3 regions of the Rhizobium sp. ERR 942 genome follow, and region 1 is predicted to be linked to each of the others. Evidence: predicted binding sites of a transcription regulator. Region 1 holds the regulator's gene; each other region holds the start of a gene.
The links. The regulator LexA, encoded in region 1, represses DNA repair genes until DNA is damaged. The targets are predictions, from matches to a motif close to TGTTCNNNNTGTGTTCNG.
Positions count from the first base shown of each region.

Region 2: the regulator LexA is predicted to act here: its motif matches at 6,881-6,898, upstream of recA (recombinase RecA).
Region 3: the regulator LexA is predicted to act here: its motif matches at 1,579-1,596, upstream of FBZ97_RS31125 (2'-5' RNA ligase family protein).

Region 1 covers NZ_VIUA01000003.1:765,029-775,255, forward strand. The annotation lists gene lpxA (acyl-ACP--UDP-N-acetylglucosamine O-acyltransferase) at 1-736, shown strand, start outside; gene FBZ97_RS16395 (LpxI family protein) at 739-1,620, shown strand; gene lpxB (lipid-A-disaccharide synthase) at 1,617-2,798, shown strand; gene gltA (citrate synthase) at 2,826-4,115, opposite strand; gene FBZ97_RS16410 (ComEC/Rec2 family competence protein) at 4,397-6,874, shown strand; gene lexA (transcriptional repressor LexA) at 6,855-7,577, opposite strand; gene FBZ97_RS16420 (VOC family protein) at 7,996-8,883, shown strand; gene kdsA (3-deoxy-8-phosphooctulonate synthase) at 8,880-9,719, shown strand; gene eno (phosphopyruvate hydratase) at 9,868-10,227, shown strand, end outside.
Region 2 covers NZ_VIUA01000001.1:1,235,670-1,245,896, forward strand. The annotation lists gene FBZ97_RS06125 (flagellar biosynthetic protein FliO) at 1-557, opposite strand, end outside; gene FBZ97_RS06130 (PAS domain-containing sensor histidine kinase) at 949-3,567, shown strand; gene trpS (tryptophan--tRNA ligase) at 3,791-4,810, shown strand; gene FBZ97_RS06140 (pseudouridine-5'-phosphate glycosidase) at 4,868-5,794, opposite strand; gene FBZ97_RS06145 (carbohydrate kinase family protein) at 5,841-6,785, opposite strand; gene recA (recombinase RecA) at 7,025-8,110, shown strand; gene alaS (alanine--tRNA ligase) at 8,284-10,227, shown strand, end outside.
Region 3 covers NZ_VIUA01000010.1:202,148-212,374, reverse strand. The annotation lists gene FBZ97_RS31135 (GNAT family N-acetyltransferase) at 22-570, shown strand; gene FBZ97_RS31130 (methylated-DNA--[protein]-cysteine S-methyltransferase) at 610-1,173, opposite strand; gene FBZ97_RS31125 (2'-5' RNA ligase family protein) at 1,675-2,286, shown strand; gene FBZ97_RS31120 (SulP family inorganic anion transporter) at 2,296-3,939, opposite strand; gene FBZ97_RS31115 (LysR family transcriptional regulator) at 4,030-4,911, opposite strand; gene FBZ97_RS31110 (quinone oxidoreductase) at 5,003-5,977, shown strand; gene FBZ97_RS31105 (MFS transporter) at 6,249-7,430, shown strand; gene FBZ97_RS31100 (succinylglutamate desuccinylase/aspartoacylase family protein) at 7,549-8,613, shown strand; gene FBZ97_RS34565 (hypothetical protein) at 8,620-8,772, opposite strand; gene FBZ97_RS31095 (MarR family transcriptional regulator) at 8,903-9,424, opposite strand; gene FBZ97_RS31090 (ArsC family reductase) at 9,580-9,936, shown strand; gene ybaK (Cys-tRNA(Pro) deacylase) at 9,946-10,227, shown strand, end outside.

The DNA.
Region 1 (10,227 bases):
TGTCGGCCCGTTCTGCTATGTCGGTCCCAAGGTTGTGCTGCATGACGATATTCAGTTGCTCAATAATGCCGTTGTGACCGGTCGTACGACAATCGGCAAGGGAACGAAGATCTTTCCGATGGCTGTTGTCGGTGGCGATCCGCAGAGCGTCCATCATCACGGCGAGGAAACGACGCTTGATGTCGGCGAGAACTGCACGATCCGCGAAGGCGTGACGATCAATACCGGTACGGCCGATTACGGCGGCAGGACGATTGTCGGCAACAACAACCTGTTCCTTGCCAACTCGCATGTCGCTCACGACTGCCGCGTCGGAAACAATGTCATCATGTCGAATAACGTCATGTTGGCCGGACATGTCACCATCGAAGATCGCGCCATTCTTGGCGGCGGCTGCGCGGTGCACCAGTTCACCCGTATCGGCCGCCAGGCCTTCATTGGTGGTCTTACGGCCGCCAGCTACGATGTCATCCCTTACGGCATGTTGAACGGCAATCCAGGCGTGTTGTCAGGATTGAATGTCGTCGGGATGAGCCGCGCAGGGATTGATCGTGCCGTCATCCACCGCGTTCGCCGCGCCTACAAGAGCATCTTCGAAGGCGAAGGTTCCATCCGCGACAATGCAGCGGCTATCCGCGAGGAATATGCCGATTGCAAGGAAGTGATGGAAATTCTCGATTTCATTGCTGCCGATAGCGATCGCGCGCTTTCATCGCCGAATCGCGGCAAGAGCTGAGGGTGGTTTCGGCCAGCGAAAACGGCAAGGGCAGACTGGCGATCATCGCAGGCAGCGGGCTTTTGCCGGTTTACGTCGCCGACGCCGCCCGCCAGGCCGGTGAAAATCCCGTTATCATCGCTTTGACCGACGAGGCCGATCGCGATTGGTCTGCCTTTGATCACGCCAATCTCGGCGTCGGCAATTTTGCTGGCCTCGAGGCGATGTTCCGCCGACATGGCGTCGATCGTGTCGTCATGTCGGGCGGTGTCGCACGACGCCCTTCGTGGCGGCAGGTGCATCCCACTTGGCGCGTCATCAAGGAATTGCCCTCCACCATTCGCACGCTTCTTTCGGGCGGCGACAATGCCGTCCTGCAGATGGTCATTCGCCTGATCGAAGCTGGCGGAGTTCGCGTCGTGGGTGCGCATGAAATCGCACCGGATCTCTTGGCGACGACCGGCCCGCTTGGAAAAATCTCGCCGGTGGAAGAGGATCTGCGCGATATCGCTCAAGGCGCAAAGGCGGCGGATGCACTGGGACTCCTGGATGTCGGGCAGGGCGCGGTCAGCGTCGGCGGCCGCGTTGTTGCGCTCGAAGGCGCCGAGGGTACTGATAAGATGATCGAGCGAGTTGCCGAACTGCGCGCAGCAGGACGCATCTCGACACGCCGGCGCGGCGTGCTCGTCAAGCTCTGCAAGCCGCAGCAGGATATTCGGGCCGATTTGCCATCGATCGGCGTTTCTACGGTATCGAATGCCAAGAAGGCTGGCCTAGCCGGCGTCGCAGTCGAAGCCGGCAGGGCCTTGATCCTCGACCGGCAAACGGTGATCGCCGCCGCGGACGAGGCCGGTATTTTCGTCTGCGGCATCGATCGCGGACTGAGTACGGAGGGCTTCATGTGAGCTCAGCGTCTTTAAAGCTTGCCGTCGTTGCTGGAGAAGTTTCCGGCGATCTGCTGGGCGGCGATCTCGTCGCGGCCCTGAAGCGACGCCATGATGGTCCGGTCGAGCTGGTGGGTGTCGGCGGCGAGGCGCTAGAGGCGCACGGCCTGCGCTCGCTCTTCGATTATTCCGAGCTCTCGATCATGGGCTTCATTCAGGTCATCAAACGGTTGCCGAAGCTGCTGGCCCGCATCCGGCAGACGGCGGATGCGGTTATTGCTGCAAAGCCGGACGTGCTCGTGATCATCGACAGCCCCGATTTCACGCATCGCGTTGCCAAGCGGGTGCGCAAGGCGTTACCCGATCTGCCTGTTATCGATTACGTCTGCCCCAGCGTCTGGGCGTGGAAAGAATATCGCGCACAGCAGATGCTTGCCTATGTCGACCATGTGCTGGCCGTCTTGCCGTTCGAGCCTGCTGCCATGAAGCGCCTGGGCGGTCCGGTAACCACTTATGTCGGCCACCGCCTGACGGTCGATGCCAATCTTGTGGAGACGCGACGTCAGCGCGCCTTGCGCGGTCTGGCCGGTGCCGATGTGGCGAAGACGATCCTGCTTTTGCCCGGATCGCGTGCATCGGAGATCCGGCAACTCCTTCCGGTTTTTGAGCGGGCTACCGAAGAACTTAGCCGGAGAAATGATAATGTTCGTTTTCTGCTGCCGACCGTGCCGCGGCAGGAGGCGGTGGTTCGCTCTTTGACCGCCAATTGGCAGGTCAAGCCGGATATACTCGTCGGCCAAGATGCCAAATGGAGTGCCTTTGCCAAGGCGGATGCCGCCATGGCAGCCTCCGGAACGGTGATCCTGGAGCTTGGGCTGGCGGGCGTTCCCGTAGTCTCGACCTATAAGACGGAATGGCTGGCGAAATTCGTGCTGTCGCGCATCAAGATCTGGACAGCCGCCTTGCCAAATCTCATCGCCGACTATGCCGTTCTGCCTGAGCTCATCAACGATGTTCTGCGGCCGGGCATGCTGGCTCGTTATATGGAGCGCCTGTCGAGCGACACACCGGAGCGTGCGGCGATGCTTGCTGGCTACGATCTGGTCTGGGAACGGATGCAGACGAAGGAGCCGCCTGGCGACAAGGCTGCGCAGATTGTTCTGGACGTTCTAGCCCATAAAAAAACCGGTCATCTCTGACCGGTTTTTTTGTTTCAATACCGAAGCTTAGCGCTTGGAAACAGGCACATATTCGCGCAGCGGAGCGCCGGTGTAGAGCTGGCGCGGACGGCCGATGCGCTGATGCGGATCCTCGATCATTTCGTTCCACTGAGCGATCCAGCCGACGGTGCGGGCAAGAGCGAACAGAACGGTGAACATGGTCGTGGGGAAGCCGAGAGCCTTCAGCGTGATGCCGGAATAGAAGTCGACGTTCGGATACAGCTTCTTTTCGATGAAATATTCATCGGTCAGAGCGATACGCTCCAGTTCGATCGCGATGTCGAGCAGCGGATCGTCCTTGATGCCGAGCTCGCCGAGAACCTCGTGCGCCGTCTTCTGCATGATCTTGGCGCGTGGGTCGTAGTTCTTGTAGACGCGGTGGCCGAAACCCATCAGGCGGAACGGATCGTTCTTGTCCTTGGCGCGGGCGATGAATTCCGGAATGCGGTCGACCGTGCCGATTTCGTTCAGCATGTTCAAGGCCGCTTCGTTGGCACCGCCGTGAGCCGGTCCCCAGAGGCAGGCGATGCCTGCAGCGATACAGGCAAACGGATTGGCGCCGGAAGAGCCTGCCAGACGAACCGTAGATGTGGAAGCATTCTGCTCGTGATCGGCATGCAGAATGAAGATGCGGTCCATGGCGCGGGCCAGCACCGGATTGACGACGTATTCTTCGCACGGAACCGCAAAGCACATACGCAGGAAGTTCGACGCGTAGTCGAGGTCGTTCTTTGGATAAACGAAGGGCTGGCCGATATGGTACTTGTAGGCCATGGCGGCGAGCGTCGGCATCTTGGCGATCATGCGCAGGCTTGCGACCATACGCTGATGCGGATCGGTGATATCGGTGGAGTCGTGATAGAAGGCGGAAAGCGCGCCGACACAGCCGCACATGACGGCCATCGGATGCGCGTCGCGGCGGAAGCCGGTGAAGAAGCGCGACATCTGCTCGTGCACCATCGTATGGTGGGTCACGCGATAGTCGAAGTCCTTCTTCTGCGCTGCCGTCGGCAGTTCACCGTAGAGAAGCAGGTAGCAGACTTCGAGGAAATCGCCGTGTTCGGCCAGCTGATCGATCGGATAGCCGCGGTGCAGCAGAACGCCTTCGTCGCCATCGATGTAGGTAATGCTCGACTCGCACGACGCGGTGGAGGTGAAACCAGGATCGTAAGTGAAAGTGGAGGTGTTCTTATAAAGGGCACCAATATCAATGACACTCGGGCCGATGGTTCCGGTCTTGACCGGCAGGTCCACCGTCTTTTCACCCCAAGTTAGTTTCGCGCTTTGTTCCGTCATGCTGATCCTCCAAGATTTGGCGGGATTGACGCCATAAAAAGCGCCAAAAGGTTAAGCGACTACCGACTAGCTATATGATCCCGAGCCTAATGCCAAGTTATCCTAACGCTGAATTGTGCAATGCAGTATCAACTTTTGGGCACTGCAGAAGCGCCTCTAATTATGCTAGGCGGCGAAACCGGCCCAATTGAGCCCTGTTTGCGTCGATTTTGGTTGAATTCATCGCCTGCTAACGGCAAAAATCGCGCAAAAGCTGTAGTTTTGCGTGGGGACGGCGGCGAGTGCCTAATTTGGAGGCATCCGAGCAGCGGAAAGAGGGTGGGGACGTTGCTGCGCTCTCGCAGCCTCGCCCTGTTGTTGCCACGAATATCTTGCCCGCCGAAGTGCAGCGACGGGAACGGACGCAGGACCAGACGCGGCTGACATCCCGGCTATTGCGGGTATCAAGCCGCATTCGGCTTGGCACCTTCGGATTGATCGAAGAGGAGGCGGCCCATGGTCGCGCGGTCCTGCTTGCGCCGATCTATATCGGCCTTGGTGCAATTTTCTGGTTCAAGGCTGGCAGCGATCCGCCTCCACAGGCTGTTCTTGCAGGCCTGTTGGTCTTTACCTGTGGCTTTGCGCTCATGCGGGAGGCAGGCAGGCTGTTTCGCCATCTGCTTTTTGCAGGCATGCTCCTTTGCCTGGGCATGGCGCTGGCGCAATGCGAGAGCTGGCGGGTTTCTACCGTCATGCTCGATTCGGCCGTGACCACGACCGTGACCGGTCAGATCGAACGACGGGAATCCTATGACAATGGACGCTGGCGCTACGTCGTTCGCGTCGAGGCAACGGAAAAACCTTCCATTCGCCGCGCGCCGCAGCGGGTTACGATCTTCGTGCGCAAGCAGGCGGAGCCGTTCGATCTCGGTGATCGCATCCAGGGTAGGGCGCGGTTGACGCCGCCGGCCGGACCGGCCTTGCTTGGCCTCAACGATTTCGCCTTCAGTTCCTATTTCAATGGTATCGGTGCGAACGGCTTTGCCTACGGAACGCCGAAATTATTGTCTCCGGCCGGTGATAACGCCGCCGGTGCTCTGATGGATATGGCCGATATTTGGCTCGCCGGGTTGCGTAACAGCATAGGCGACAGGATCAGGCAAACCTTGCCGGGAGATACCGGCGCCTTTGCCGCGGCGCTTGTCACCGATGAGAGACGCGCAATCTCCAAGAATACGACGGAAGCGCTGAGAATTGCCGGCCTGACCCATATCATTGCAATTTCCGGTCTGAACATGGCGTTGTCGGCCGGCATTTTCTACATCGGCCTACGCTACTTGTTCAGCCTGTTTCCCGGCGTCGCGCAGGCCTGGCCGACCAAGAAGTTCGCAGCCCTCGGCGCGCTTCTCACCGTAACGGCCTATTATCTCATCTCCGGCTTCGGTGTATCCGCCGAGCGTGCCTTCATCATGATGGCGATCATGCTCGCGGCCGTGCTTTTTGATCGACCATCCATCAGTCTGCGCAACGTCGCACTTTCTGCCATTGTCATTCTCGTACTGTCGCCGTCGCAAGTGCTCGGCCCGAGCTTCCAGATGTCTTATGCCGCAACGCTGGCGCTGGTGTCGGGCTATTCGCTATGGAAGCGGCGGCGACATCGCGAAAACATTTTGCCGCGCGTCCGTCTATTAAGTCCGCTATTGTTCGTCATGCGCTTCTTCGCAGGCGTGACGTCGACCTCGTTCATCGGCGGCGCGTCGACGGCTATCTTCTCGATCGAGCATTTTCACCGGTTGGCGACATATGGGCTCGCCGCCAATCTCGCTGCTATGCCCATCGTCTCCTTTATCGTCATGCCATTCGGCATGGCGGCGATGCTGCTCATGCCGCTCGGTCTCGACGGGCCTTTCTGGAAAGTCACCGGAGAGGGACTGGAACTCGTTATCATGATCGCAAGAACCGTAGCTGGTTGGGGAGGTGACATTACCTTCGGTCGCCAGCCGACCTGGCTGATGCCCACATTCATTATCGGCTTCCTGATCATGAGCATATTGCGGACCCGGCTTCGCCATCTGGGCCTGCTATTATCGCTCTTGTCCATGGGCTTGGCGGCATTCGGATCTGGCGTACCGAAACCCGACCTGATGATCTCCGAAGATGGCGTTCTGGTCGCGTTGCGCCAGGACGATATACTCGCGACCAATCGTGAGAAACCGCAGGCCTTCATTTTCGAACAATGGCAAAAGGCACTGGTTGCGGCGGAACATCAGCCTCCGACCATGCTCTCGGCTGACAGCCGACTTCCACAAATCGGCAAGGCAGATCGTTATAAGCGATTGAACAGTGAAGAACAGAGGGCGGTCCGCACCGCAATGGAGGAGGCCTTGGACCGTACCATGCAGGGCAGTTTCGCCTGCCAGAAAGGAGCATGGTGCGCAGCCATCCTCGAAAACGGCGCGATACTGGTTACGATCGAGAACGCAGCCTATCTACCCTCAGCCTGCAATATGGCGAATATCGTCGTAACGCCAATCCGAATGCGGCTGAACCACTGCCGTTCCGGAGCGATGCTCATAACCGGTGCGACATTGCGCAAAACCGGCTCCATCGAAATGATACTTACCGCAGACAGGCCCATTATCTCAGCCGCATTCGAGAACCCGCAGCGTCCATGGACCAGGCATCGAACCTATGATTGGCGCACTGGCAAATTCGACGCGCCAATTGCGCCAGCGTCACCCGTCGTCGACAATTCACCGGTTAGTGATAGCGACGAATAAGGCCAACGAGCTTGCCCTGAACTTTGACGCGGTCCGGCCCGAAGATGCGGGTTTCATAGGCCGGGTTTGCGGCTTCCAGCGCGATGGAGGCACCCTTGCGGCGGAAGCGCTTCAGTGTCGCTTCTTCGTCGTCGACGAGTGCAACGACGATATCGCCGGGATTGGCCGTCGTCGAATTGCGGATGATGACGGTATCGCCGTCGAAAATTCCGGCATCGATCATCGAATCCCCTCGAACTTCAAGCGCATAATGTTCGCCGGATCCGAGCATGTCGGCGGGAACGGTAATGTCGTGCGTATTGTTCTGGATGGCCGAGATCGGAACACCGGCAGCGATGCGGCCCATCACGGGCACCGACGCCGAGCCATTGTGATCGTCATTTGCCACCTTCGACGGAGCGGGCGGGGCAACGGGCTGCGGCTTTCCGAGGCTGCCCTCGATAACGCTCGGAGAAAAGCCGCGGCGCTGCTGCAGGCTCGGATTATAGGCGTCGGGAAGCTTGATGACTTCGAGCGCTCTGGCCCGGTTCGGCAGCCGGCGGATAAAGCCCCGCTCCTCCAGTGCCGTAATCAGGCGATGAATACCGGATTTCGATGCCAGATCCAGTGCATCCTTCATCTCGTCGAAAGATGGCGGAACCCCGGATTCCTTCATGCGTTCGTGAATGAAGAGAAGCAGTTCCTGCTGCTTGCGCGTCAACATCGTCTTGGAACCCCAGAATCAAGAAAAGCTGTGAAACAAATCCAGAACGGACACTATATGTTCCATATGTGTTCCGCAAGTACTTAAATTTCGGTAAAGCCTTGTGAGGTCAGTTAAATAATTACCATTTGCGAATGGATCGGCTCCGAACATCGGCGCGCTGTGTCTCCGTTAACCTGCAGAAAAATAAGAGAAATGCCGCTCTACTCGCTTCCGAGACTTTGTCGTCAGCCCGTGCGCCGAGCATTTGGATGAACGTGCCGCGCGGCTGCATGAGCCAGCCATGGCAGAGAATCAGCAATCACGTTTGCGAGATTGCCTTCGATCCATGTCGTGTGCTCCGGGTGTTCCATGCTTCCATCTTGAATTGCGCGGGGGATGGGCGCAAATCTGCTTCGGCAAGCAAACAGGAGAAGCCATGATTTCGTCTCCGCATCCGCTGGATCATCTCGTGCTGCCGACCGTCGATATCGCTCTGGCACGCGAGCGCCTCGGCAAGCTCGGTTTTACAGTGGCTCCAGATGCGCGCCATCCCTTTGGCACGCAGAATGCTTGCGTCTTCCTTGCCGATAAAACCTATTTAGAGCCTCTGGGCGTGGCATCGATGGAGCAGTGCGAAAAGAGCATCTTGGATGGCAACGTTTTCGTTGCTCGTGACCAGGCTTATCGCTTCCGGGTCGGCGAAAATGGCTTTTCGGCCGTGGTATTCGGTACGGATGACGCGGTGGCGGATGACGAGCGCTTCAAAGCAGCTGCGATTTCGGCGGGGCAGATGCTGGATTTCTCCCGTCCCATGAAGATGCCGGATGGAACGGAAACCACGGCCGGTTTTCGTCTTGCCTTCGCCGCCGATCTGCGCGCGCCGGATTTTCTCGCTTTCTGCTGTCAGCGCATCAATCCGCTGCCGGCTGACCGCAGTGTGCTCGAGCGTCACGAAAACGGCGTGACTGGTATCGCGCGGGTAGCGCTTTGCGCGCCGAAGCCGGCGGCCTATCGCGGCTTCTTCGAGGAGCTTGTCGGTGGCCCGCGCATTATGGAGCATTCCTTTGGCCTGACGATCAAGGCCGCCAATGCCGATCTGGAGATTTTGACGCCGGAAGGAATGGAGGCATTCTATGATCTACCTGTTCGCACGAATGATCCGGGGCTCAGAGCACGTGCAATCCTTTTCAAAACGCGCGATCTTTCCGTGACATCGTCGCATTTCACTGCTAACGGCGTCACCTATACGCGTAAGAACAATCGTCTATTGGCGAGGTTGGCACCCGGTCAGGGCGCATTGTTCGCCTTTGAGGAGATAATATGAGCACGAATTCGGAAGTCACCGTCGGCGAGGGTGCCTCCAAGGTCCTCTTTTCCAATACTGCAAAGCTGTCGCTGATTGCCGGCCCCTGCCAGATGGAAAGCCGCGACCATGCGTTCATGGTTGCCGGCGTCCTGAAGGAACTCTGCGGCAAGCTGGGCATCGGCCTTGTCTACAAGTCCTCCTTCGACAAGGCGAACCGCACATCGCTGTCGGGCAAGCGTGGCATCGGCCTGGAAAAGGCGCTGGAAGTCTTTGAAGACCTGAAGAAGGAATATGGCTTTCCGGTTCTGACCGATATCCATACGGAAGAGCAGTGCGCCATCGTTTCCAAGACGGTCGATATCCTGCAGATCCCTGCTTTCCTGTCGCGCCAGACCGATCTTTTGGTTGCAGCCGCCAAGACCGGCCGCGCGGTCAACGTCAAGAAAGGCCAGTTCTTGGCGCCGTGGGACATGAAGAACGTGCTTGCCAAGCTGAACGACAGCGGCAACCCGAATATTCTTCTCTGCGAGCGCGGTGCCTCCTTCGGCTACAACACGCTGGTCTCGGATATGCGCTCGCTGCCGATCATGGCGGCGATGGGCGCGCCCGTCATCTTCGATGCGACCCATTCCGTGCAGCAGCCTGGTGGGCAGGGCGGTTCGACCGGCGGCGACCGCCGCTTCGTCGAGACGCTGGCGCGCGCGGCCGTCGCCGTCGGCGTTGCCGGTCTCTTCGTGGAGACGCATGAGGATCCCGACAATGCACCGTCCGACGGCCCAAACATGGTCTATTTGAAGGATATGCCACGGCTTCTGGAGAAGCTGCTGGCCTTCGACGCCATCGCCAAGGCTTGAAACGTAGCCGGCATTCAACAGGCTGACATGAATTTACGTTACGGGCCTGCAGGAGTGCCAAATCGCGGCGCGGATCGCCATTGTAATTTCCGCGCCTTCGATTAAGACGATTTAAATCGATTTATAAACCAGCGAGCAGGAAGCTATCATGACCGCAATCACCGACATTATCGCCCGCGAGATACTCGACAGCCGTGGCAATCCGACTGTCGAGGTCGATGTCTACCTCGAAGATGGCAGCTTGGGCCGCGCGGCGGTTCCGTCGGGCGCGTCGACCGGCGCGCATGAAGCCGTCGAGCTTCGCGACGGCGGCAAGCGCTACCATGGCAAGGGTGTCGAGAAGGCCGTCGAAGCCGTCAATTCGGAAATCTTCGACGCCATCGGCGGCATGGACGCCGAAAACCAGATCCAGCTCGACAACATCATGATCGAGCTTGACGGCACGCCGAACAAGTCGCGCCTTGGTGCAAACGCTATCCTCGGCGTCTCGCTGGCCGTCGCCAAGGCT
Region 2 (10,227 bases), on a different contig from region 1:
GCCGGAGCGGGTTGTTGGGCGGGTTGCGGCGGCTTGACATGGGCGGCTTGTGGGTGCTCGGCAACCTGCGGCACTGAAGCGGGTTCCGTTGCAGGCGCAAGGCGGGGTTCGTTGCGCAAATAGGCTTCGATCTTGTCTTCGGCGGATTGCTGGCGCTGCGGAAGCGCTGCGGGAGGAGCTTCCACCGCAGTCGCCTTCTGCAGCTGCGACTGCCTCTCTTCAAATGCCATGGGAATCTCGACCGGCGTCGCGGTGGTTCCAGCCCGGGTGGCATCGGAAATGCCCGATTCGATGACGATGTCCGTTGGGCCGCCGATCATGATCAGATGTTCGATCCCATCGCGTCGCACGAGCACGAGACGGCGGCGGGCATCGACGGCGGCGGCATCCAGCACCTGCAGGCGAGGCTGACGGTTCTTGCCGCCGCGCACGAAGGGAGAAGGCGCTCGGTTGCGCATGATCCACAGAATGCCAATGAGTACGAGCAGGGCAATGCCAACTCCACCGGCTGCGAGAAAGAAGCGGCTGCCATAGGCTCCGGCGATATCGTCCAACATATCGAGATACTCCGTAATTGTCCCCGATGTCGCGGTTTACAGCGCAGCGCGCCAGATGTGACGCGCAAAGGTCGCTGTAGTACTTTAAATCCACTGCATAATTTTACCCTTAAATCGAATCCTATTTAAGGAATTATGCAGTAGGCGCAACTGTTGCGGGTAATGCTTTGACCGTGACCCTTCTATATCGCGATCATATGAACAGGATTGCGCCGGAGACAAGATGCGATTGCAGGCTGTTGTATTCTATTGCTTGTGAATTCAAGTCTTTCTGGTCCGGCAAAGCTTTTTGCGGATGACGCAAATTGATAAAGAAGATTCGAAAGGTCCGGCTCCGGCGACCCCAAGGTGTATGACATGTCGCGAGGAGAACGGCCGGTACGAGGGGTTTATGACGAAGCAGCGTCCGTCCGACGAGTATAGCGTGCCGCTGGTGGATCGCGGAGTTCGTTCTGGAACCGTGCTGCGCATCATCCTGCTCGCGCTCGTTCTCGTGGCCGCCGCGGCGGCCTTTGTCGTCTTCAAGAACCAGCTCGACAATGAAGCGGTTCTCGGCGGTCTCGGCATTCTTGCCATGGTCGGCATCTTCTTCCTGGTCTCTTCGATCATCGGTTTCGTCGAGGTCATGCCGCAGCCGCAGTCCGACAGTCTGGCGCGGTCCTTCCTCAACAGCCATCCCGACGGAACGCTGATTACGGACGAGAAGGGGCGCATCGTTTATGCGAATGCCGCGTACGGCCGCCTGACCGGTGCGACGAAGGCGACGGAAGTGCAGTCGCTGGAGATGCTCCTGTCGCGAAATCGCGAATCCAACGAGGCTCTCTATCGTCTTGCCAATGGCCTGCGCGATGGCAATGAGGGATCGGAAGAGTTTCGCCTGCTGAAGCCGCTCGGCCCGGTTGACGGAAGCGGCAATAGTGCACATTGGTACCGGCTGAAAGCGCGGGTGCTGCCGCCGGAGCAGGGCAGCAGCAAGGTACTGCATATCTGGCAGGTCACCGACATCACTTCCGAGCGTGACGATCAGGAACGTTTCTTCAAGGAATTGCAGAACGCGATCGATTATCTCGACCACGCGCCAGCCGGCTTTTTTTCCGCCGGACGCAAGGGTGAGATCTTCTATCTAAACGCGACGCTTGCCGAATGGCTGGGCTTCGACCTGACGAAGTTCGTGCCGGGCTCGATGACGATTGGCGATCTGGTGGCCGGCGAGGGCCTAGCGCTCATTCAGTCCGTTCAAGCCGAGCCGGGCTTGAAGAAGACGGTGACGCTCGATCTGGATCTGCGCCGTTCCAATGGTCAGAGCCTGCCCGTGCAGATCGTCCACAGCGTAACCTCAATGCGCGATGGCGCTCCGGGCGAGAGCCGTACCATCGTCCTGACCCGCCAGAACGGTGGGGATACCGAGCAATCGGCCTCCGCCGCCGCGATGCGTTTCAGCCGCTTCTTCAACAATACGCCGATGGCGATCGCGTCCGTCGATGGCAATGGCCGTATTCTTAGGACGAATGCGCCTTTCCTGAAGCTCTTCTCGGATCTCGTCTCGCGCGATGATATCGAGCGCGGTGCCGCCCTTGAGAGCGTCGTCAACGAAAGTGATCGGCCGCAGCTGCAGCAGGCGCTGGCGGCCGCCAAAGACCGGCAGGGCGATATTCCGCCGATCGACTCCCGCAATCCGAAAGACGAAACGCGGCATTTCCGCTTTTACGTCAATGCCGTCATCGACCAGACCGACGAGGCGCCGGAAGAGGCTGCCATCGTCTATGCGGTCGAGGTGACCGAGCAGAAGGCGCTCGAAACACAGATGGCGCAGACGCAAAAGCTCAATGCCGTCGGCACGCTCGCAGGCGGCATCGCGCATGACTTCAACAACGTTCTAACGGCGATCCTGCTTTCATCAGACCATCTGCTGCTTCAGGCGCGGCCCTCCGATGCCAGCTTTGCGGATCTGATGGAAATCAAGCGCAATGCCAATCGCGCGGCCGTGCTGGTTCGGCAGTTGCTCGCCTTCTCGCGCAAGCAGACGATGCGGCCAACGGTTCTCAATCTGACCGATGTGATCGGCGATCTCCGCATGCTAGTGGACCGGCTGCTGTCCGGTACGCATGTGAAGCTCGACGTGGATTACGGCCGCGATCTCTGGCCCGTCAAAACCGACCTGTCGCAGTTCGAACAGGTGCTCATCAATTTGTGCGTCAATGCCCGCGATGCCATGCCGGGCGGCGGGACGCTGACGCTGCGCACCCGCAATCTGCTTGCGGCCGATGTCAGCGCCTTCAACTATCCCTATCTTCCGCATGAGGACATGGTGCTCGTCGAGGTCAGCGATACCGGCACCGGCATCGCGCCCGAAATCATGGACAAGATCTTCGAGCCCTTCTTCACGACCAAGGAAGTCGGCAAGGGCACCGGCCTCGGCCTTGCGATGGTCTATGGCATCATCAAGCAGTCCGGCGGCTATATCCAGCCGGAATCGGAAGTGGGCAAGGGAACGACCTTCCGCATCTTCCTGCCGCGACACATCGTCGAAATGCCCGCGGTGACCGAGACGAAAGTGTCGGAAAGCCGCGATGTCGCGGCCATGGACCAGAGTGTCGGTATAGCCACCTCTGCAGAAGAACCGGCCGATCTCACCGGCAAGTCCGCTGTCGTGCTACTTGTCGAAGACGAGGAGGCGGTGCGTCGCGGCGGCAAGCGTATGCTCGAGACGCGCGGCTATACCGTCCACGAGGCCGGGTCCGGCGTCGAGGCACTGGATATCATGGACGAGCTCGACGGTCAGGTCGATGTCGTCGTCTCCGATGTCGTCATGCCCGAGATGGACGGGCCTTCGCTGCTGCGCGAACTGCGCAAGAAATATCCGGATCTGAAGTTCATCTTCGTTTCGGGCTATGCCGAGGATGCTTTCGCGCGCAATCTGCCGGCGGATGCGCAATTCGGCTTCCTGCCGAAGCCGTTCTCGCTGAAGCAGCTTGCCGTCGTCGTGCGCGAGACGCTGGACAAGAACTAACTGAGGGGCGTTCGCGCCTCTCCATGTTGCCGATTGCGGCGCAACGGTGTAATCAACCGCCCATGATCGACCTTGCCAAGCCCATTTGCCAAATGTGGTGGCGCTCCTTCTAGGAGCGGCAGTCGTCATGTCTTGAAATCGACCCTGCCGCCGTGATCCGGCAGGCATGGTCCATTCCGTTTTTCCTTCCCGATTGCGGCGGCTCCTTTTACGGAGCAACGAAATGCAATCTCTTATCAATACCCGTCTCGTCATTCTGACAGGCGACCGGACCACCGGTCCACTCCATCTCGGCCACTACGTCGGCTCGCTGAAAAGCCGCGTTGCGCTTCAGCATAGTCACGAGCAATTCCTGCTCCTGGCGGATACCCAGGCGCTGACCGACAATGCCCATGATCCCGAAAAGGTCCGGCGCAACGTTCTTGAGGTCGCCACCGATTATCTTGCCGTCGGCATCGATCCGGCGCTGACGACGATCTGCGTGCAATCCGCCTTGCCGGCGCTGGCGGAGCTGACACTGCTCTATCTGAATTTCGTCACGGTCAGCCGCCTGGAGAGAAATCCGACGATCAAGACGGAGATCCAGCTGCGCGGTTTCGAACGCGATGTGCCGGCCGGCTTTCTCTGCTATCCGGTCGCCCAAGCCGCCGATATCACGGCCTTCAAGGCGACCGTCGTTCCCGTCGGCGAAGATCAGGCACCGTTGATCGAGCAGACCAACGAGATCGTTCGCCGTCTCAATCGGCAGATCGGGCGAGACATTCTCGTCGAAGCTGCAGCCATGGTGCCAAAAGTCGGGCGCCTTCCGGGTGTCGACGGCAGGGCGAAGATGAGCAAATCGCAGGGCAATGCGATCCCGCTCTCGGCATCGCCTGACGAGATCAGGAATGCGGTGCGACGCATGTACACCGATCCGGATCACCTGCGCGTCAACGATCCCGGCAAGATCGAGGGAAATGTCGTCTTCACCTATCTCGATGCCTTCTGCGAGGATCGGCAACTGGTCGAGGAGCTGAAGGTGCATTATCGCCGCGGCGGGCTTGGCGACATCACCTTGAAGGGACATCTTGAGGACGTCCTTCAGGCGTTGCTTGCGCCGATCCGCGAACGGCGCGCGCGTTTTGCCGCCGAGCCGGGCTATGTCCTTGATATAGTGCGCGAGGGTACGCGAAAGGCGAGGGAGCGGACGGAGGCGACGCTTGCCGAATTGCGCGACACCTTGGGCTTGTTCACGCTCACCTGAAACAAGGGGCCGGGCGATCTTCTGACGCGCCCGGCCGCTCTCGTAGCTGCTGTCTGATTATTCCGCGAGCGCGACGGCGATCTCGGCGGCCAGGCGCGCATTGTTTTCGACAAGCGCGATGTTGGTCTTGAGGCTGCGGCCTTCGGTAATGTCGAAGATCGTGCTCAGCAGATAGGGCGTAACCGCCTTGCCGCTGATCTCGTCCCGTTCCGCGCTGTCGAGTGCGCGCTCGATGTAGATTTCCATCTCCTCACGCGGGATCTCGTCGGCTTCCGGAACCGGGTTGGCGATCAGCATGCCGCCGTCGATACCGAGCTGTTCGCGCGTCGTCTGGAAGTTGGCGATCGCAGCAGGGCTGTTCAGCGTCAGCGGGCTCGTCAGACCGGAGGAGCGCGACCAGAAGGCCGGGAATTCGGTGCTGTCGTAGGTCACGACCGGGACACCGCGAGTTTCGAGCACTTCAAGCGTCTTCGGAATATCGAGGATCGCCTTGGCGCCGGCGCAAACGACGATGACGCCGGTGCGGGAAAGCTCTTCAAGATCGGCCGAAATATCGAAGCTCTCTTCGGCGCCGCGATGCACGCCGCCGATGCCGCCGGTGGCGAAAACCTTGATGCCGGCGCGGGCGGCGGCAATCATCGTGGCGGCGACCGTGGTCGCGCCCGTGCGGCGCTCGGCGATCGCAAAGGCGATGTCGGCGCGCGAAACCTTCATCGCACCTTCCGTCTTAGCGAGGGCTTCCAGCTCTTCCGGCTCAAGACCGATATGCAGCGTACCGTGAATGACGGCGATAGTCGCCGGAACAGCGCCCTCCTGCCGGATGATCGCCTCAACGCTGCGGGCCATCTCGATATTGCCCGGATAGGGCATGCCGTGGGTGATGATCGTCGATTCCAGGGCAACGATCGGCGCACCGCGCAGCTTGGCGGCAGCGACTTCCTTCGAATAGGAGATCGGAAGCAGGGGCGAGATAGGCTGGGTCATTGTCGTTTCCAATTCACTGAAACAGTATACGCGTCTTGAGCAGGCTTCATGACAGAATTTCGGCCTCGGGAACAAGGGCCAAAGCCGCCTTTAGCAGCTCTGGAGAGAGATTTTCTGCCGTCGCATAGGGGGACTGGACGGTGATTGCTGCCGCCGCTGCCCCATGACGGACGGCTTCAGCGAGATCGTGGCCGGCCAGCAGCGCCGAAAGAACGCCGGAAGCAAGCGAGTCTCCCGCGCCGGTGACATCGGCCACATCTTCGACCACAGGCGGCTGCAGGCTGACGATGGCATCACGCGAGAATGCGATCAGGGGGCGTTTCCCGCGGGTGACCACGCCATTGCGCAGGCCGAGCGCACGCAAAGCATTTACCCATTCGCGCGGATCCTCCGGGCGGATTTCGGTCAGCGCCGCGGCTTCGGCCTCGTTGAGGAACAGGTGATCGATGCCGGCAAGGCTCGGTTTCAGCCGCACGACTTTGGCCGGCGAGATGGCGATAGCAGCGACCGGCTTGCCGCAAAAGACGGCCCTTGCCGCAATTGCGCCTAAGGTTTCGGCTGGCAGATTGGCATCGCAGAGAATAAGGTCGGTTTCTTCGAAGGCGTCTCGAACGGCGCGAATCGCCAGGCGTCTTGGCACGAAGAGCTTGTAGAGCTCCATGTCGGCAAGCGCGATGACGAGATTGCCATCATTCTCAAGGATCGCCGTATAGCTAGGCGTCTTGCGATCGAGGAAGACGAAGGGCTTGTCATCGATGCCGGCATGGCTTGCGGCTTCCGCCACCATTTCGCCGGAGGGATCGCCGCCGCGCGGCGAGATCAGCTTTACGTCGAAGCCGAGGCGAGCGAGGTTTCGAGCCGCATTGAAGCCGCCGCCGCCGGGCTCCTCGAACCATGCGCCGGGATTGCTGGCGCCGGGTGCCGTCTCGCCGAAAATGCGGCCGCGCCGGTCGATATGGGCGCCGCCGAGAACGAGAATCTTTTTCGCCATAGGGTTATCCTCAGCAGTCGAAAAGGCGAATCGAGCGAGTCGCAAACATCTCGCAATTCACCGTTTCTGGCATGTAAGTGCCTGGGAAGAAAGAAGAAAACAAAAATAGAACGAAATTCATTTTACCTTTTTCTTTCAATCGCTTGTTGTGCCCTTGCGATACGAGAACAAATCGAGTACACAATTCTCATCAGCGGCGACATTGCTAGAGCGGCTTCAATAACCTAAAGGTGGATCGAATGTCTCAGAATTCTTTGCGGCTTGTAGAGGACAAATCGGTGGATAAAAGCAAGGCACTTGAAGCGGCACTCTCTCAAATTGAGCGGTCGTTCGGCAAGGGCTCGATCATGAAGCTCGGTTCTAACGAGAACGTGGTCGAAATCGAAACGGTTTCCACCGGCTCTCTGAGCCTCGATATCGCTCTCGGCATTGGCGGCTTGCCGAAGGGGCGCATCATCGAAATCTACGGGCCGGAAAGCTCGGGTAAGACGACGCTGGCGCTGCAGACCATCGCAGAGGCCCAGAAGAAGGGCGGCATTTGCGCCTTTGTGGACGCGGAACATGCGCTCGATCCGGTCTATGCCCGCAAGCTCGGCGTCGACCTGCAGAACCTGCTGATCTCGCAGCCCGATACCGGCGAACAGGCGCTCGAAATCACCGATACGCTGGTGCGCTCCGGGGCCATCGACGTTCTCGTCGTCGACTCCGTTGCGGCCCTGACGCCGCGCGCCGAAATCGAAGGCGAGATGGGCGACAGCCTGCCGGGCCTGCAGGCCCGTCTGATGAGCCAGGCGCTGCGCAAGCTCACGGCTTCGATCTCCAAGTCCAACTGCATGGTGATCTTCATCAACCAGATCCGTATGAAGATCGGCGTCATGTTCGGCTCGCCGGAAACGACGACGGGCGGCAACGCGCTGAAGTTCTACGCCTCGGTTCGCCTCGATATTCGCCGTATCGGTGCCGTCAAGGAGCGCGAAGAAGTGATCGGCAACCAGACCCGCGTCAAGGTCGTCAAGAACAAGATGGCGCCTCCCTTCAAGCAAGTCGAGTTCGACATCATGTATGGTGAAGGCGTTTCCAAGACCGGTGAATTGGTCGATCTCGGCGTCAAGGCCGGTATCGTCGAAAAGTCTGGTGCCTGGTTCTCCTATAATAGCCAACGCCTCGGCCAGGGCCGCGAAAACGCGAAGCTCTTCCTGCGCGACAATCCGGATCTTGCCCGCGAAATCGAATTGTCGCTGCGCCAGAATGCCGGTCTCATCGCCGACCGCTTCCTGCAGAATGGCGGTCCCGATGCCGATGATGGCGACGCCTCCGGGGAATAAGGATTTTCGGGAGCACTTCCCGACCAGAGACCGAGATTAAGAATTGGAACCGGCCGCATTGTCCAAGGGATGTGCGGCCGGTTTTGTTCGTGCGGCTGGACAGCGCCCGGAGCGGACGATAAAAGCCACTGACTTTGATGCAAGTTGCTGAGCGCAGGACTGAAGGGCCCCATATGAGCGGTGTGAATGAAATCCGGTCGACCTTCCTCGACTATTTTAAGAAAAACGGCCACGAGATCGTGCCGTCGAGCCCGCTGGTGCCGCGCAACGATCCGACATTGATGTTTACCAATGCCGGCATGGTGCAGTTCAAGAACGTGTTCACCGGTCTGGAGCAGCGTCCCTATACGACGGCTTCGACGGCGCAGAAATGCGTTCGCGCCGGCGGCAAGCACAACGACCTCGATAATGTCGGCTATACCGCGCGCCATCACACCTTCTTCGAGATGCTCGGCAACTTCTCCTTTGGCGACTATTTCAAGGAGCGCGCCATCGAGCTTGCCTGGAACCTGATCACCAAGGAATTCGGCCTCGATGCCAAGCGCCTGCTTGTCACGGTCTATCATACCGATGACGACGCCTTTAACCTGTGGAAGAAGATCGCCGGCCTTTCCGACGACCGGATCATCCGCATCGCCACCAGCGACAATTTCTGGGCAATGGGCGATACCGGTCCTTGCGGTCCCTGTTCGGAAATCTTCTACGATCATGGCGATCATATCTGGGGCGGCCCTCCCGGATCGCCGGAAGAAGACGGTGACCGCTTCATCGAGATCTGGAACCTCGTCTTCATGCAGTTCGAGCAGATCACCAAGGAGCAGCGCGTCGACCTGCCGCGTCCGTCGATCGACACCGGCATGGGTCTCGAGCGCGTTGCCGCCGTGCTGCAAGGCAAGCATGACAATTACGATATCGATCTCTTCCGCGCGCTGATCGAAGCCTCGGAAGAGGCAACGGGCGTCAAGGCTGAGGGCGAGCATCGCGCCAGCCATCGCGTCATCGCCGATCATCTGCGTTCCTCCGCCTTCCTGATTGCCGATGGCGTGCTGCCGTCGAACGAAGGCCGCGGCTACGTGCTTCGCCGCATCATGCGCCGCGCCATGCGCCACGCGCAGCTGCTGGGTGCCAAGGAGCCGCTGATGTGGAAGCTGCTGCCGGCGCTGATCCAACAGATGGGCCGCGCCTATCCCGAGCTGGTTCGCGCCGAGGCGCTCACCTCCGAGACGCTGAAGCTCGAAGAAACCCGTTTCCGCAAGACGTTGGAACGTGGCCTGTCGCTGCTCAACGATGCCACTTCGGACCTGCATAAGGGCGACAGCCTGGACGGCGAAACTGCCTTCAAGCTCTACGACACCTATGGTTTCCCGCTCGACCTGACGCAGGACGCGCTGCGCGCCCGCGGCATCGGCGTCGATATTTCCAGCTTCACGGATGCGATGGAGCGCCAGAAGGCGGAAGCGCGCTCGCATTGGACCGGTTCCGGCGACAAGGCGACCGAGACCATCTGGTTCGAGCTCAAGGAAAAGAACGGTGCCACTGAATTCCTGGGTTACGATACGGAATCTGCTGAAGGCGTGATCCAGGCGATCGTCAAGGGCGGTGTTGCAGTCGATAGCGCCTCGGCCGGCGACAAGGTGCAGATCGTCGTCAATCAGACGCCTTTCTACGGCGAATCCGGTGGTCAGATGGGCGATACCGGCGTGATCTCCAGCGACCACGGCAAGCTCGCCGTCAACGACACCCAGAAGAAGGGCGAGGGCCTTTTCGTTCACAGTTCGGAAGTGTCGGAAGGCAAGATCAAGGTCGGCGATGCCGTCGTCCTGACGGTCGATCATAACAGGCGCTCGCGCCTGCGCGCCAATCACTCCGCCACCCATTTGCTGCACGAAGCACTTCGCGAAGTGCTCGGCACCCATGTGGCACAGAAGGGATCGCTGGTCGCGCCGGAGCGCCTCCGTTTCGACGTTTCGCATCCCAAGCCGATGTCGGCCGAGGAGCTGAAGGTCGTCGAGGATATGGCCAACGAGATCGTTCTGCAGAACTCGCCGGTTACGACCCGCCTGATGAGCGTCGACGATGCCATCGCGGAAGGTGCGATGGCGCTGTTCGGCGAGAAA
Region 3 (10,227 bases), on a different contig from region 1:
CTAAATCAAAGGTCTGCCTTTATGGAAGTAACGCTTTCTCCGCCGCGACTGGAAACCGAACGGCTTATCCTGACGGGACATACGCTCGATGATTTCGAGCCGCTTGCAGGCATGTGGAGCGATCCTCTGGTCGTGAGGCATATTTTCGGCAATGTGGTCTCCACTTCCAGGGAGTCGTGGATGCGGATGCTGTCCTATCATGGTCTGTGGCCGCTGCTCGGGCATGGCTATTGGGCAATCCGCGAAAAATCCTCCGGCCGCTACGTCGGCGATCTCGGCTTTGCCGACTTTCACAGGGTGATGGAACCGCCAATCAGGGGTATTCCGGAGGCCGGCTGGGCACTGGCCGCGTGGGCGCATGGCAAAGGCTTTGCGACGGAAGCCCTGGCGGCCGCCGTCGCCTGGCTCGACCAGCAGCCGCGATTTGATCGCAGCGTCTGCCTGATCTCGCCCGACAATGCGGCCTCGATCCGTGTTGCCGAAAAAGCCGGCTATGGCGATCCGAAGCCAATGCGCCTCAATGACAAGCAGACACTGTTGTTCTCCCGCGCCCGTCAGCCGAAGGAATAGGGGGCGGGCAGCTTTAGCCGCACACCCGGATCGACTGGCTCAAAACGCCAGCGACTGCTGCACCGGCTTCGGCGGCGCCAGCTGAACGCCTTCCAGCTCCAGCATGCGAGCCTTGGAGTTGGAGCCGCCCGGCGCGGAAAAGCCGCCGATCTTGCCGCCAGCCGCCAGAACGCGATGGCAAGGAATGATCAGCGCCACCGGGTTCTTCGCCATGGCCTGCCCGACATCGCGCGCGGCTTCCGGCCCTGCGCCAAGCTGCTTGGCCAATGTGCCGTAGGTCGTCGTATGGCCCCAAGCGACCTGACGGGCGGCATCGTAGATCTGTCTGAAGAAGGCGTCCTGCTCGCCGAGATCGAGCGTGACGTCGGAAAAGTCGATCTCCTCACCGGCAAAATAGCGTTTCACCTTGGCGACCACTCCCGCAATTTCCGTGCTCGGCGCGCCGGGCTGCGCGTTCGGCAAACGCCGCAGAAGCAGGCGTTCGGTCGCGCCCGCATCCTTCGTCGGCAATTGAAAGCGCAGCACGCCGACCTCGTTCCAGGCGATGCCGCAGAAGCCGCCAGCGGTTTCGAAGATCAGATAATTTTGCCTTGTCTCGTTCATGACGAAAGCTCCCGTGTTTCCACTTGTCATGAAAATCGTCCTCGGGAGCCTCGAATTCAACCCGATTCTTGCAAAGATCGGGAATTGCCACCGTTTTGACGGCCGCCGAACGGATTCAGGGCGATTGACAGAACCGGATCAATATCCGCCGCCAGTCGGAGGCGCGTTCAGCGTCATGCCGCCGCCGGAATTGTGATCTCCCGACGTAGAGCAAGCGGAAATGCTGAGCCCGATGAGGACGAGAAATACGGCTGAAAAGATGGCCCTGGTAAACATAGACGGTCATTCCTTGTTGGAGAGAATGGAGAGCAAGCCTCGCTTGGAATGAACAGATCAGACAGGACTTTTATTCGATCGCATTTTTGAAACGAGGATGTCGGTATTCTGATTTATGAATCTGCCATTTGTTCTCGTTTTGTTCTTGAAATCCTTGTTGTTGAGTCATATGCTTTAGAGATCAGGGAAAAAGGAGGCAAAGCCAAGCCGGTTTTGAATGAAGCCATGCAGCACATCGATCAATTATCATTTGATCTCGGCAAACCGCCAATTAATCGCAAGGGCAAAAGCCCGCCAAAACGTCGGCAAGCTCTCTACTTTGCGGCGTTGCCGGACCCGGAAATCGCTAAATTGGCTGCAGAAATGACCGTCGACCAAAGTCGGCGAAATGGATTGATGCGCACAGCCAGAAAGCATGATCTCTACCATGCCACCATCTATCCCATCGACATTGTCTCTCGCTCCCAGGAGGAAGCCACCTTCGCTGCGTTAGAGGCCGGGTCAACCATCTGCTTAAAATCGTTTCCCCTGACATTCGATCGGGCAGGCACATTCGGCAACGGCAACAACCGTCAATATGTACTCTGGTGTAGGGAGGGAAACGAGGGGCTAACGACACTCCGTCGGGAATTGGATACTGCAATGCAAAGTATGGGCTTTGAAAGCGGCATATCCACTTCGTTCCAACCCCACATGACGCTGTTTTATTGCAACCACATTCTTCCCGAAGTGATTTTGGAAGAGCCGATTGCTTGGACAGTCAAAACGTTCACGCTGGTCAACAGCTTTCAGGGCGACGGCGAGCATGGCCATGTCTGGCACTGGCCATTGCTCTGAATCTGGCGCTTACGGTTTCGGAACAGGTTCAACTGCCGCCATCACCGCGGCCACGGCATCATCGACGCTGAAGCTGCAGCGCTTGTCGACGTCGACCATGCCCGCGACCGTCATGAGATCGCGAACGCGGTCATGCACACGGGCGAACTGGACGCGGAGGCCGGCTCGCTGCATCGCGCTGTCGAACTCCATCAAGGCGTCCATCGCCGTACTGTCGATATCGGAGCTTTCTTCCAGGCTGAGAATAGCTGCCTGCAACCCGGCTTCGTTGCGGCTGCCGGACAATATCTCGCCGAAGATCGTATCGGCATTGCCGAAAAACAGGGTTTCGCCGGGGCGCCAGATGGCAATGCCCGGTATCTCGGACGCATCGTCATGCCTGCTGACATCGACGAAGTCATGGCCGTTGTTGAGCCGCCCCAAACGGGCGACATGCGGCGAGGCCAGACGATGCATCATGGCGGCAAGCGAGAGCGCGATCGCCAGCAGCATGCCATTGAGAACGCCGAAGGCGAGCACGCCGACAGCGGCACCCACTGCCACGTAGAAATCGCGATGCAGACGGCGCAGGCGCAGAATGGGGCTGGGATCGAGCGCATGGGTCAGAGCCGCGATCACGACGGCGGCGAGCACCGGTTCCGGCAGAAGCGCCACCAGCTGTCCCGCACAGGCAATCAGGATCGCCAGGCCGATTGCAGCGAAAACGGTCGTCGCCCGCGTCTTCGCGCCAGCCGCCTCACTGGCAAAACCAGCGGAAAAACCGGCGCCGACTGGCATGCCCTGAACGACGGTGCTAGCGATATTGGCAGCACCCAACGCACCAAGCTCGCGATTGACCTCCAGCGTCTCGCCGTAACGCAGGGCGAGTGCACGCATCGTGCCCCAAGATTCAGCAAAGAGGATGAGGACAAGGGGCACGGTGAACTGCACCAGCCGCGAATAGGCGGTCCAGTTGGCGTCCGGCAGCGACGGCCATTGCGGCAGGATCTCGATGGGGCCGACCAGCTTGACGCCATGGCCTTCCAAGCCGAACAGATAGGAGGCGAAGATGCCGGCGACAAGCACGAGGAAAGCGCCGGGAATGCCCGGCAATCGCTTCAAGAGCAGCAATGCCGCCAACGCGACGATGCCGACTATGACACTGATCGGATTCCACTGCAGAATAGCGCCGAAGAGTGCCGCCGCGTAGGTCAGGATATTCGAGCCCTGCACGGGCGCGCCCACCAGAATTGGCAGTTGGTGCAGGATGATGGTGATCGCCAGCCCGAGCGCGAAGCCCCGCAGGACCGGCCGCGAGATGAAACCGGTGATGCCGCCCAGGCGCAAGGCACCGGCGATGACGAAGAGAATGCCGGCGAGCGCCACGGCGATCGTGGCAAGCCCCGCCTTGATCGTGGCATCGCCCGGCACCACCGCCAAGGTGGCTGCGAGAATGGCTGCGGACGAGGATGTGGGAGAGACGATGGCAAAGCGGCTGCGGCCGAATATGGCATAGACGAGACATCCGGCGATGCCGGCGAGGATTGCACGATGTGGCGGCAGGCCGGCAATGCCTGCGTAAGCGACCGCTTCCGGCAGCATCAGTCCGGCAACCGATATGCCCGCGACCAGATCCGCCCTGTCCACCACGAACCAGCTGCTCAGCTTCGTCATCAATCACCGACCATAGGGATGGCGCATCCGTTTATGGATAGAGATTCGCGTCTGGTCTGCAACAGGAAAATGATAAGCAAAACCAGTGTGTCACGCTGCGGCATCGCTGCCGTTGCGCAACGGACAGCTTCGCCCGATGGTATCGGCTACGAAATCCATGACGGCGCGGATCGCCGGAGAGCGGCGCAGATCCGGATATGTCACGAGCCAGAGGTCGCGCGCAGGCGACGGCACCGCCACCGGCAGGCGTACCAATGCCGGCTCGCCATCGCCGAGAAAGGCGGGAAGCGCCACGACGCCGAGGCCGGTTCGGGCAGCCTCCAGCTGGCCGAAGACATCGGTGGCGCGGAACACGATCGGGCGGCCTTCCAATAGGCTGCGCAGCCAGATCTGCTGCGTCAGATGCTCCATCGCCGCATCGTAACCGATGAACACCCAATCCTTCTCCGGCATCTGCGCCACGCTCGGTATGGCGTAGAGGCCGAAGCGCATGACGCCGATGCGGCGCACCAGCAAATCGCTTTCCTCCGGCCGCGTCATGCGCACGGCAATATCGGCTTCACCGTAATTCAGCGCGGCGCGACGGGTGACACCGGCAATGGTCAGCGTGATATCCGGGTGCTCTTCACGAAAAAGCGTCGCCTTCGGAGCGAGAAGGTGGGCAGCGATCGATGGCGGCGCACTGACCTTGACCGCGGCGGAAAGGCCGGCGACGGCGCTCTTCGAATAACGTCTGATCGCCTCGACATTTTCCTCCATACCCGCCACCAGTTCGGCGATGGCGCGGCCATCGACCGTCAAGGGCGAGGTGCGTGGCCGCCGGTCGATGAGGCGCAGGTCGAGCGCACGTTCCAGCGCCGCAATGCGCCTGCCGACCGTTGCATGGTCGACACCCAACTCGCGCGCCGCCGCAGAGAGGGAGCCGGTTCGAGCGAGAGCGGCGAAATGGTGAAGGTCCTGCCAATCAATCATCGGTGCATTATTGCACAGATATGGTGAGTTCATACCGAATTTATTCAGGTCGACGCTTATGATCAAAGATCTCCCGAAAGGAGACTTGCCTATGCCCCTAGCGATTGCCATTACCGGTCCCGGCGGACCCGAAGCCATGAAAGCCGTCGATCTACCAGTCACTGAACCCGGCCCCGGCCAGGCGCGGATCCGCCAGAGCATCTCCGGCGTCAACTTCGTCGATATCTATGTCCGTTCCGGGCTCTATCCACTGCCGCCGGGCCAGAGCGTGCTCGGCTTCGAAGGCGCCGGCGTCGTCGAGGCGATCGGCCCGGAAGTCGAAGGGCTCAAGGTCGGCGACCGCGTCGCCTATATCGGCCATCCCCTCGGCAGCTATGCCGAGGTGCGCACTCTTTCCGCCGCTCGGCTGGTGAAATTGCCAGACGGCGTCAGCGAGCGTGCTGCCGGCAGCACGATGCTGCGCGGGCTGACGGCGCAAATGGTGCTGCAGAAGGTCTATCCCGTGAAAGCAGGCGAATGGGTGCTGGTGCATGCCGGCGCCGGCGGCCTCGGCCAGCTCGTCATCCGCCTTGCCAAGCGGATCGGGGCAAACGTCATCGCCACGGTCGGCTCCGAAGCCAAGACCGGCTTTGCCCGTGAGGCCGGAGCCGACGTGGTTCTCCTCCATACATCCGAGGATTGGGGGCAGGAAACACGCCGCATTGCCGATCGCCGCGGCGTACATCTTGCCGTCGACGGGATCGGCGGCACCATGCTCTCGCAAACGCTTGCGGTCGTCCGCCCCTTCGGCATGGTCGCAAGCCTCGGCCAGCCGGCCGGCCCCATTCCGCCGATCCAGATAGAAGAGCTGACCGCGCCTCGCGCCATCGGCCTGTCGCGCCCGAGCGTATTGACCTATGCCAGCGATCCGGATCTCTACCGCCAGGGCACAACGGCGCTGATGGCGGCGCTGCAGGACGGGCTCGTCAACCCGATCGGCGCCGAATACAAGCTGAAGGATGCCGCCCAAGCTCATGCCGACCTCGAAGCGGGCCGAACGACGGCCAGCGTCGTGCTGACGATGTGACGCCCGGCGGAGCCTCCTGGCAGGCTCCGCTCATTGCGATGGGGCGGCGGGGCGATGGGGTGTTTTAGCTTCGACGCACAATCCATTCATCCCGTCAATGGTTTTTGCTGCAAGGCAGCAATTCGTTGACCATGCCTGCTCCTGCCTGATACCGGTTGCATATGGCGACGCACGGCTCTCAGGCCACCGCCGTCATCGCTATCCGATACGAACCCGATCCTTCGTGGCAAACAGCATGGACACCGCTGCCGGTGCCCACAGGCGATATCCCGTGAACACTGCTTCCCAGACCATCCGGTACACTTCGACCCTGTCCCTCATATCGATCGTCGCGCTGACATTCTTCGGCTACCTTGCCATCGGGTTGCCGCTTGCGGTGTTGCCGACCTATGTCGACAGCAGCCTCGGCTTCGGCGTCGTATGGGCCGGCATCGCCGTCAGCACGCAATATGTCGCAACCATCGTCAGCCGCGCCCATGTCGGCCGGCTCTGCGATCAATATGGACCCCGCCGCTCGGTCTTTCTAGGCTTCCTTGCCTACGGTCTGTCGGGTGCACTCACCATCGCTTCCACCTTTACGATCCAAGTCCCGGCAGCAAGTCTTGCCCTTCTGCTTGCGGGGCGGCTGGCGCTCGGCATTGGCGAGAGCTGGGTGAGCACGGCGGCGATCACCTGGGCGATCGGCCTGATGGGATCGCGGGAAACTGTGCGCATCATCTCTTGGAACGGCATCGCCACTTACGGCGGCATTGCGCTCGCCGCCCCGATCGGCGCCTGGCTGCAAGGCCAATACGGCTTCTTCGCCATCGGCGTCGTCACCATCATCCTTGCGGTTGCCGGCTTTATGCTCGCGCAAACGCGGCCGCCGGTTCCGGGCGTAAAGGAAAAGGGCATCGGCACCGGCCAGGTGCTGAGCCGCGTCGCACCGTACGGCGTCGCGCTTGCGCTTGCCTCGAGCGGCTTCGGCGTCGTCATGGCCTTCGTCGCGCTGTTCTTCCATAGCCGCAGCTGGGACGGCGCCTCCTTTGCACTCAGCGCCTTTGGCCTTGCCTTCATGGGCGTGCGCCTGGGTCTTGCGCAAGCTGTCGCCCGCTTCGGCGGTCTGCCGCTGGTGCGCATCTCGCTTGTCATCGAGATCATCGGCCTGGCGGCGCTTGCCTTTGCGCCATCGCCGATAGTCGCCATCATCGGTGCGGCTCTCGCCGGCGCCGGCTTTGCGCCCGTCTTCCCGGCGCTCGGCAATGAGGCCATGGAACGTATCCCACCGCAGAACCGTGGCGTCGCGCTCGGGCTCTATTCGATCTTCCTCGACGTGTCGCTTGGGAGCACCGGCCCTATCGCCGGCCTGTTCGCGGATCATCTCGGTTATGCTGCACCGTTCTCCTTCGGTGTCGGCGCGGTGCTGCTCAGCCTGATCCTGAGCTTCTGCCTGCGCAGGAATGGCAGCCGCTGAAAGCTGTTTTGGCGCTGTTTGTCCCCGGTCCTGATTTTGGCATGTGGCGACAAACGGTTGCAGGCTCCCTTTAAGGCTTGATATGGGTCTCTGATCATCATCAGCAGGAGGCCCGCCCATGAACGTCACCGAAATCGTCATCGAAGGCGATACTCCGGGGATCGCCTGGCGGCTGCCGGTCCTGCATTTTGCCGGCAGCAAGGCAGACGCACCGAAGATCTATATTCAGGCCGCGTTGCATGCAGGCGAGCTGCCGGGCACGGCCTTGGTGCATTTCCTCTGCGAGCGGCTTCGGAAAGCGGAAGCCGAAGGCGCCATTCTAAGCGATATCATCGTGGTGCCGCATGCCAATCCGATCGGCGCGGCGCAATCGCATTTCGGCGAGATGCAAGGGCGCTTCGACTTGGGCTCGCGCACCAACTTCAACCGCGACTTTCCGCTGATCTCGCTTCGCGACCGCGATCTCCTGATCGAAAATCTGGAACGCTACCCCGCCGTCGATCGGCTGAAACGTCAGCTGATCCATATGGCGCTTGGTGCCGATCTGGTGATCGACCTTCATTGCGATGACGAATCCCTGCAATATGCCTATATTGACGAGGCATTCTGGCCTGAAGCCGCCGATCTTGCCGCGGCGCTCAAGATGGATGCGGTGCTGCTGTCGGACGGTGAAAGCTCGGCCTTCGAGGAGGCCGTCAGCTTCGCCTGGAAATACGAAGTGCCGGGGGAGAAGAAGGCAAGGCTGCCGGGCAAGCTTTCAGTCACGGTGGAATTGCGCGGCACCCGCGATGTCTATCCCGAAATGGCAAAGAACGATGCCGAAGGGCTCTGGCGCTTCCTGGCCGCGCGCGGCGCGGTACAGGACGACAGCGTCGCGCCCGGCACCTCCTTTAGCGGACCGGCCGTGCCGCTCGATAATGTCGAGATGATCCGCGCACCACAGGCCGGCACGGTGCTCTTCCATCGCAATATCGGCGAGCGCGTTGAAGAAGGTGATCTGCTGGCGACGATCATCACCGCGCCGGGTATGCCGGACGGCGCCATCGATATCCGCGCGCCGCAGGCAGGTCTGATTGTCACCCGTGTTTCGGACCGGCTGGTGCGCCGACGCGGCGATCTGATGAAGATCGGTTCGGACAGACCAAGCTCCGTCGCCCGCAAACCGGGGACACTTGAGGATTGATTTCCTTTAGCGGCGATCGATCACCTTGCAGCGCATGATGAAAGCGATCGCCGCTGCCTCGCGGAGAAGCACACCGAAACGATTGACATGATGCTGCATTCCGGCAAGCGCGGCACGCGCTTTGCCCCTTAGCCGGGCAAGAATTGAACGATTTTCCATCGCGATCATGCCTCCGATCGAGGTGATGCAGGCAATGTTCAGGTCATCGAAGGCGACAATTCATCGCCTTTCGAATATATGTATGCAGTGTGCATATATATAATGAAAATGTCAAGACGCTGTTCCGGGCTTATGTCATGAAGGCAATCGGGCAGCGATCCTGATCGCAAACGCCTTGGTCGCACACGCGGCAGACCACATCCTGGTCATCGCCGAGATCGACCAAGGCGGGCAGCAGCTTTTCGACCAAGCAGCCGAACTCGGCCGTCTCCTCCGGGCTGAGAACGCCGAAAGCCCGATGGATGACGGCCCGGCGGGCGGAAAGGCTTCTATCAAAGAGCAAGTGGCCTTTTTCTGTCAGCTGCAGCGCGCGGGCTCGCTTGTCTCCCTCGACGCCGCCGCCCCGCAGCACGAGGCCGGACGCCACCAGCTGATCGACCAGGCGCACCGTGGCGGAATGAGAGAGCGCGATCATCCGCCGCAGGCTCTCGATCGTCAGGCCCGGCTCGGTGCCGATTTGAACGAGTGCGGCAATGGCGCTCGGGCCAAGGCCGGTTTCATCGGCGAAAGCCTTCTCCATCTTGTCCACCAGAGCAAGGCTCATGGCGCCAAAGAGGTTTTCCAGCCGCAATATTTCCTTGTTCGTCGCCATGCTTTCAACCCGCACCATAAATATGCATGCTGCATATTTATGCGAATATCGTTGGCAACTGCAACGGGTGAGAGAACCGCCTCCCCATCCGAGCGGCTTTCATCCGCCTTTATCCGCATGCTATGCGCTATCGGACAGCAAAAGACGGATTCGCCATGACGATCACCATTTACGGCATCAAGAACTGCGACACGATGAAGAAGGCCCGGACCTGGCTCGAAAGCCACGGCATTGCCTATGACTTCCACGACTACAAGGCCGTCGGCATCGACAGGGAACATCTGGAGCGCTGGACGAAGGAAGCGGGATGGGAAGTCGTGCTCAACCGGGCCGGCACCACCTTCAAGGCCTTGCCGGAAACGGACCGCGCCGATCTTTCGAAGGACAAGGCCATTCAGCTGATGTTGGCACAGCCCTCGATGATCAAGCGTCCGGTGCTGGAAGCGGACGGCAAATTGCTCATCGGCTTCAAGCCGGATATTTATGCGGCTGCATTCGGCAAGGCGGCCTAGAGGCGAGCAATGTCAAAAACCACCCGCGCCACGCAAGTCCTGACCCAGGCGAAAGTCGTCTTTACCGTGCATGCCTATGACTACGATCCGAATGCGGAGCGTGTCGGTCTGCAGGCGGCAGAGGCGCTGGGCGAAGAGCCGCACCGCGTGCTGAAGACTCTAATGGCGGAGGTGGATGGCAAGCCTGTCTGCGCTGTCGTGCCCTCGGATCACGAAGTCAGCATGAAGAAGCTCGCCGCAGCCTTCGGCGGCAAATCGGCTGCCATGATGAAGCCCACCGATGCCGAGCGT